Regions from separate parts of the Pseudomonas sp. FP597 genome, predicted to be linked through region 1. Evidence: predicted binding sites of a transcription regulator. Region 1 holds the regulator's gene; the other holds the start of a gene.
The links. The regulator FliA, encoded in region 1, starts transcription of late flagellar genes. The targets are predictions, from matches to a motif close to CTAAAGTTTNNNNNNNNNNNGCCGNTAA.
Positions count from the first base shown of each region.

Region 2: the regulator FliA is predicted to act here: its motif matches at 1,863-1,890, upstream of PSH66_RS16145 (methyl-accepting chemotaxis protein).

Region 1 is NZ_CP117432.1:4,585,979-4,589,390, reverse strand. It holds gene flhF (flagellar biosynthesis protein FlhF) at 1-198, shown strand, start outside; gene fleN (flagellar synthesis regulator FleN) at 303-1,136, shown strand; gene fliA (RNA polymerase sigma factor FliA) at 1,133-1,873, shown strand; gene PSH66_RS20860 (chemotaxis response regulator CheY) at 2,042-2,416, shown strand; gene PSH66_RS20855 (protein phosphatase CheZ) at 2,435-3,223, shown strand; gene PSH66_RS20850 (chemotaxis protein CheA) at 3,235-3,412, shown strand, end outside.
Region 2 is NZ_CP117432.1:3,523,173-3,526,584, reverse strand. It holds gene PSH66_RS16145 (methyl-accepting chemotaxis protein) at 255-1,745, opposite strand; gene PSH66_RS16140 (TonB-dependent siderophore receptor) at 2,103-3,412, opposite strand, start outside.

The sequences.
Region 1 (3,412 bases):
AGCCTGGCGATCAGCCATGAATTACCGGTTGCCTACCTGACCGATGGGCCGCGGATCCCGGATGATTTGCATCTGCCGCGCCGTCATCAGTTGGTCAGCCGTGCCGTGAGCGTACAAATGCAAGACGAGCCTAGCGAGGAAGCGATGGCCGACATGTTCGCCGATCTCTACCACCACCCGGCAAAACGGGTCGGTTGAAGTCGATGAGCACCGTGAAATGTATCTACATCGATGGTCTGCAAGCGATTCACGCGGCCAAGCCATGTAGCCTGCGTCTAAGCAAGACAAGGTAAAGAAATAAAATGGGCAGCATGCATCCCGTACAGGTGATCGCGGTGACCGGCGGCAAAGGTGGCGTCGGAAAAACTAACGTGTCAGTGAATTTGTCCCTGGCGCTTGCAGAGCTTGGCCGTCGCGTCATGCTGCTGGATGCTGACCTGGGACTGGCGAACGTCGACGTTCTGCTGGGGCTGACGCCCAAACACACCCTGGCCGATGTGATCGAGGGGCGCTGTGAGCTGCGCGATGTGCTGCTGCAGGGCCCTGGCGGGATCCGCATCGTGCCGGCCGCGTCGGGCACCCAGAGCATGGTGCACCTGAGCCCGGCACAGCATGCCGGCCTGATCCAGGCCTTCAGTGATATTGGCGACAACCTCGACGTGCTGGTGATCGACACCGCCGCCGGGATCGGCGAGTCCGTGGTCAGCTTCGTGCGCGCGGCGCAGGAAGTACTGCTGGTGGTCTGCGATGAACCCACCTCGATCACCGACGCCTACGCCCTGATCAAACTGCTTAACCGTGACTACGGCATGAACCGCTTCCGCGTGCTGGCCAACATGGCCCAGAGCCCGCAGGAAGGACGCAACCTGTTCGCCAAGTTGACCAAGGTCACGGATCGTTTTCTCGATGTCGCCTTACAATACGTTGGTGCAGTTCCCTACGACGAGTGCGTGCGCAAGGCTGTGCAAAAGCAGCGTGCAGTCTACGAAGCGTTCCCTCGTTCCAAGTGCGCCTTGGCGTTCAAGGCGATTGCCCAGAAGGTCGATACCTGGCCCTTGCCTGCCAACCCTCGGGGGCATCTGGAGTTTTTCGTCGAACGATTGGTGCATCAGACGAGCGCAGGACCTGTGCTATGACAGCGAACGGCTATAACGCTTATAAGAAGTCCGCCCGTGACAGCCAGGGTGAGTTGATCGAGCGCTATGCGCCGCTGGTCAAACGCATTGCCTATCACCTGCTGGGACGCCTGCCCGCCAGCGTCCAGGTCGAAGACCTGATCCAGGCCGGCATGATCGGCCTGCTCGAAGTGTCGACCAAATACGATGCCAGCAAAGGCGCCAGTTTCGAGACGTATGCGGGTATCCGCATTCGTGGCGCGATGCTCGATGAAGTGCGCAAGGGGGATTGGGCGCCACGTTCGGTTCACCGCAATACGCGCATGGTCAGTGACGCAATTCGGGCAATTGAAGCAAAAACCGGTCGCGACGCTAAAGATCACGAAGTTGCGGCCGAACTCCAATTGAGTCTCGACGATTATTACGGGATTTTGAACGATACCTTGGGCAGCCGCCTGTTCAGTTTCGACGACCTGTTGCAGGACGGCGAACACGAAGGGCTGCACGAGGACGGCGCGAGCGCACACATGGAGCCGTCGCGCGACCTGGAAGATCAACGCTTCCAGGGTGCGTTGGCGGACGCCATCGCCAATTTGCCGGAACGTGAGCGATTGGTGTTGGCGCTGTACTACGACGAAGAGCTGAACCTCAAGGAAATCGGTGAGGTCCTGGGTGTCAGCGAATCGCGGGTCAGCCAGTTGCACAGCCAATGCGCCGCCCGTTTGCGGGGGCGTTTGGGAGAGTGGCGAGCGCGCTGACAGGCAGTGTGGGGACACTGCAAAGCGATACCGCGAGGGCGTTTGATTTTCGTGGTTCGGCCCGTGGTGGCCCCGGCAGTCCTATTTGTGTAATGCCTGTTGATTGAAATGGCGCGTCCAGGTGCTGGGCGCGTTTAAGACTGCTTGGAGGTCGAATTGGACAAGAACATGAAAATCCTCATCGTTGATGACTTCTCAACGATGCGGCGGATCATAAAAAACCTGTTGCGTGACCTTGGGTTCACCAACACGGTCGAGGCGGATGACGGCCTGACGGCGATTCCGATCCTCAACAGCGGGAGCATCGACTTTCTGGTAACCGACTGGAACATGCCGGGCATGACCGGTATCGACCTGCTGCGCCACGTGCGCGCCGACGAAAAACTGCGCAGCCTTCCCGTGTTGATGGTGACCGCCGAAGCCAAGCGTGAGCAGATCATCGAGGCCGCCCAGGCCGGGGTCAACGGTTACGTGGTCAAGCCATTCACTGCACAGGCCTTGAAAGAGAAGATCGAAAAAATCTTCGAACGCATCCACGGCTAATGCCATCGCGGGGGAGCTATGGAGCATAACGAAACGTCACAGGGAGACTTTGAGTCCACCCTGAAAAAACATGCTCACCAGTTGGTCGAATGCCTTGAAAAAGGCCAGTTCGGTGACGCGGTGCAGTTGATCCATGAGCTCAATCAGACCCGTGACCGAGGCCTGTACCAGGAAGTGGGCAAGCTCACACGCGAGCTGCACAGCGCGATCGTCAATTTCCAGATTGACCCGCACATGCCCCAGGCCGAAGAAATCTCACAGATCACCGACGCCACCGAGCGTCTGTCCTATGTGGTCAGGCTGACTGAAGCGGCGGCCAACCGCACCATGGACCTGGTGGAAAACGCCACGCCGCTGGTGACCGGCATGGCCACCGAAGCCCAGGCCCTGAGCGTTGACTGGGGCCGCTTCATGCGCCGCGAAGTGGGCGCTGAAGAGTTCCGTGAACTGGCCCGCCGGGTCGAAGGGTTCCTGTCACGCAGCGAGCAGGAAAACCGTACGGTTTCCAGCAACCTCAACGACATTCTGCTGGCCCAGGATTACCAGGACCTCACTGGTCAGGTGATCAAGCGCGTGACCCAATTGGTCACCGAAGTGGAAAGTAACTTGCTCAAATTGGTGCTTATGGCAGGCCAGGTCGATCGTTTTGCCGGTATCGAACATGACCGCGAAGCGATCCTCTCGGAAAAAGATCCACAAAAACATCTCGCCAAGGGTGAAGGTCCGCAGATTCATGCCGATAAACGTGAAGACGTTGTGTCAGGTCAGGATGACGTAGATGACCTGTTATCCAGTTTAGGCTTCTAAGGAGCACCCACATGAGCTTCGGCGCCGATGAAGAGATCCTTCAGGATTTCCTTGTAGAGGCCGGCGAAATTTTAGAGCAACTGTCCGAACAACTGGTCGAGCTGGAAAGCCGCCCAGATGATGCGAACCTGCTCAATGCAATTTTTCGCGGTTTTCACACTGTAAAAGGGGGCGCCGGCTTCCTCCAGC
Region 2 (3,412 bases), 1.1 Mb from region 1:
CCGCGCACAGCCGCCATAAAGACAGCTTTGCAGGCGTGCAGTAGCATCTACAAAAAAGCGCAGTGCTCTTGCATCCGATAGTCAGGTCGCCAAACCTGATCGCCATGTGGGCGACGGGGCGGACTATAAGCGGCATTGGGTTTTGGGGGCAACCTTGGGATTGTAAGTGAGGTCGGTGAGGAACGAGGCAAAGGGCAGACTGGGAGGAACGACTTTTAAGCAGAATCGGCCGAAAACTACTCCCAACCCCATCACTAACGAAACCGCCTCCCCAGCGCATCCAGCCTCACCGCAATCGGCGGCAACTGCTCGCTGCTTCGGGCCAGCATCTCCACATCCTGCGCCGTGCTCTGCGCGATGCTCTGTACCGAGTGCAAGCGCCCGACGATCTCCAGATTCGCCTCCGTCTGCTCGCGTGTGGTGGTGAAAATCCGCCCATTCAGTTCATCGATCTGCCTGATGTCATTGCCCACCGCGCCTAGCATCTGCACGGCCACCTGGCTGTCTTCCACGCAGCGCTCCACGCCTTGTTGGCTGTCGTGCATGGCCTCGACCGCCTGGCGGCTGCCGTGTTGCAACCCTTCGATGATGGTTTTGATTTCCTGGGTGGAAACGGCGGTGCGCTGCGCCAGGCTGCGCACTTCATCGGCCACCACCGCAAATCCCCGGCCTTGCTCACCCGCGCGGGCGGCTTCGATGGCGGCATTGAGGGCGAGGAGGTTGGTCTGGTTGGCGATGCTGCTGATGACTTCGAGTACCGAGCCGATCTGCTCGGCTTGGACGGCCAGGCCCTGGACCGTCTTGTTGGTGCCCTCCAGGCGGGTGGCCAGTTGGGTGATTTCGTGTTGGGCGCGGCCGACGCTTTCCTGACCGCGCAGGATCTGTTTGCTGGCGACGCCGGCATGTTCAACGGCTTGTTCGACGTGCACCGCGATGTTGTCCATGGCGTGTTCCATGCGTTGCATGGAGCCGGTCATTTCGCTGATTTCGGCCAATTGATGCCGTGCGCCTTTTTCCAGGGTGCCGCTGGCGTGGGCCAGTTCCTGGCCGAGTTGGCCGAGGCCATGGGAGTCACGGGCCACGCCGTCGATCAATTGAGTGAGCTGTTGCAGGAAGTGGTCGAAGCGTTTGGCGAGGGATACACGCACCTTGCCTTCGCCGTGGGCGGTTTGCGCGCTGAACTGGGAGGTCACGTCGAGCATCTTCTCGAGCATTTCCTGGCTCTCCACCGCTTCAGTCTGGCTGTGCACGGCGAGGTAGAGCAGGGCGACGGTTTCCATCACCACATAGAACGCGTGGACGAACACCATGGCCCAGCCGCCGTGGTGTTGCATCACGAACACCGGGAACCCTTGGTGCTGCAAGGCGTGGAAGACTACGTGGTGCACGGCGATGGTGACGGCGGCCACCAGGATCGGCAGCCAGTCGCGGTAGAACGTCAGCACCGCCAGCAGCGCGAAAATGCCGAAGTGCGCTTCGATCACGCCCTGGGCCTGGTTGATGTGCAGCGCGGCCATGACCATCAGCCCCGCGCCCAGTGCGCAACGCATCATGCGGGTGCCGCCGATGGCGCGATAGAGCACGGTCAGCACCAGACTGGTGCCGCCCCCGACGACGAGCGCCTGGGTGAGCGTGTCGTGCCAGAACGCCAACCCCAGGGAGAACAGGGACATCAGCCACATCAACGCCAGCATGATGCGGTCGGCCTTGCGGTAGTGCTCCAGGAAACGGGTATGGGCAGGCATTCACTCTTACTCCTTGTGGACGGGCCAGGAACAAAGCATGCGGCGTGCCACGATGGCGCGCGGGTACAGAGCAAAACAGGTATCGGGATTTTTGCAGAGTCAGGGAAGCCAAACGGCGTATCGGCATTGGGGGCCGGAACTTTAAGCGCTCTTCGAAGCCTTGCTGTAATGCCAGTCAGTTAAGGACGAACACTGTGCCTGTGGCGAGGGAGCTTGCTCCCGTTGGACTGCGCAGCAGTCCCATTGTTTGTAGACAAAGAGCGGGGGCCGCTTCGCGGCCCAGCGGGAGCAAGCTCCCTCGCCACAGGTCACTTTCTACCCTTTCAACTTCTTAACTGCCTGGGATTAAGCTATCGGTCAGAACGTGTACTTGGCCGTCAGCATCATATTCCGTGGGGTGCCGTAGGCGTCGCCGCCGTAGTCCACGGAGTTGGCGATGGTGGAGTAATAGCGGCGGTCGAAGATGTTGTTGGCGTTGAGCTGCAGGTCCACATGCTCGTTGACCTTGTAGCCGGCCATCAGGTCGGTGATGGCGTAGGTGCCTTGTTGGAGGCGGTAGGTGCTGCCATCCGTCAGCTTGACGTCGTTGTACATACGGCTCTGCCAGGAGATGTTGCCGCCTACCCGGAATTTTTCCAGCGGGCCCTGGAGGTTGTAGCGGGTGGTCAGTTTGAACAGGTGTTCCGGTGTGTCGGTGTTGTACTGCTTGTTGACCTTTTGCGGGTTGGCATCGTCTTTGATGGTGTGGGTTCGCGCGTAGGTGTAGCCACCGCCGACTTGCCAGTTCTCGGTCAAGGCGCCTTGCAGCTCGAAGTCGATCCCCTGGCTGCGAATCTCGCCCGAGGCTTCATAACATTCGGTCTGCGGGCAGTTTTGCACGAACACTTGGGTGGCGCGGTTTTCCTGGTCGACGCGGAACAGCGCGACGCTCGCATTCAACGCGCCACCGAGGTATTCGCCCTTGATGCCGACCTCGTAGTTCTTGCCGACAATCGGCTTGACCGGCGTGCCGGCGGTGTCCTTGGCGCTTTGCGGCGTGAAGATGTCGCTGTAGCTGACGTAGACCGAGTGATGGTCGTCCAGCTCGTAGATCAGGCCGGCGTAGCGGGTGAGGTTGCGGGTGACCTTGTAGTCGCCGCTGTCGCTGCCGTGGGCGTCGTAGTCATACCAGTCCAGGCGCCCGCCGAGGATCAGTTTGAGTGGGTCGGCCAGGCTCAGGCGCGTGGTGAGGTAGACGCCGTCCTGGGTGGCTATTGCACGGTCGTCGACGGTGTGGACGAAATTCGGTTTGCCCGCCGTCAGCGGCCAGTTGCTGTCGTACGGGCTGTAGTTGTGGGTGGTCATGTCGTAGATGCGCCGGCTGGCGCCCACCACCAATTCATGGGTACGCCCGAATGCCTGGAACGGGCCGCTGGCAAAGGCGTCGACGCCAGCCTGGTTTTCGTCGTAGGCGGCCTGGTAGACCGTGCGCGCCAGTGACTTGTCGGCGGCCCAGCGCGATTGGTAGGAACCGGAGAACAGCGCATTCTGTTCGGCGTAGTTGGCGTTGACCTGCAGTTTCCAGTCATTGGCCAGTTGCTGGCGCAGTTCGGCGAAGACGGTGTTGATTTCCTGGTCTTTGTTCTCCCAATCGGTGCCAGGGTTGTAGGCGCGCGGCAGGTCCAGGT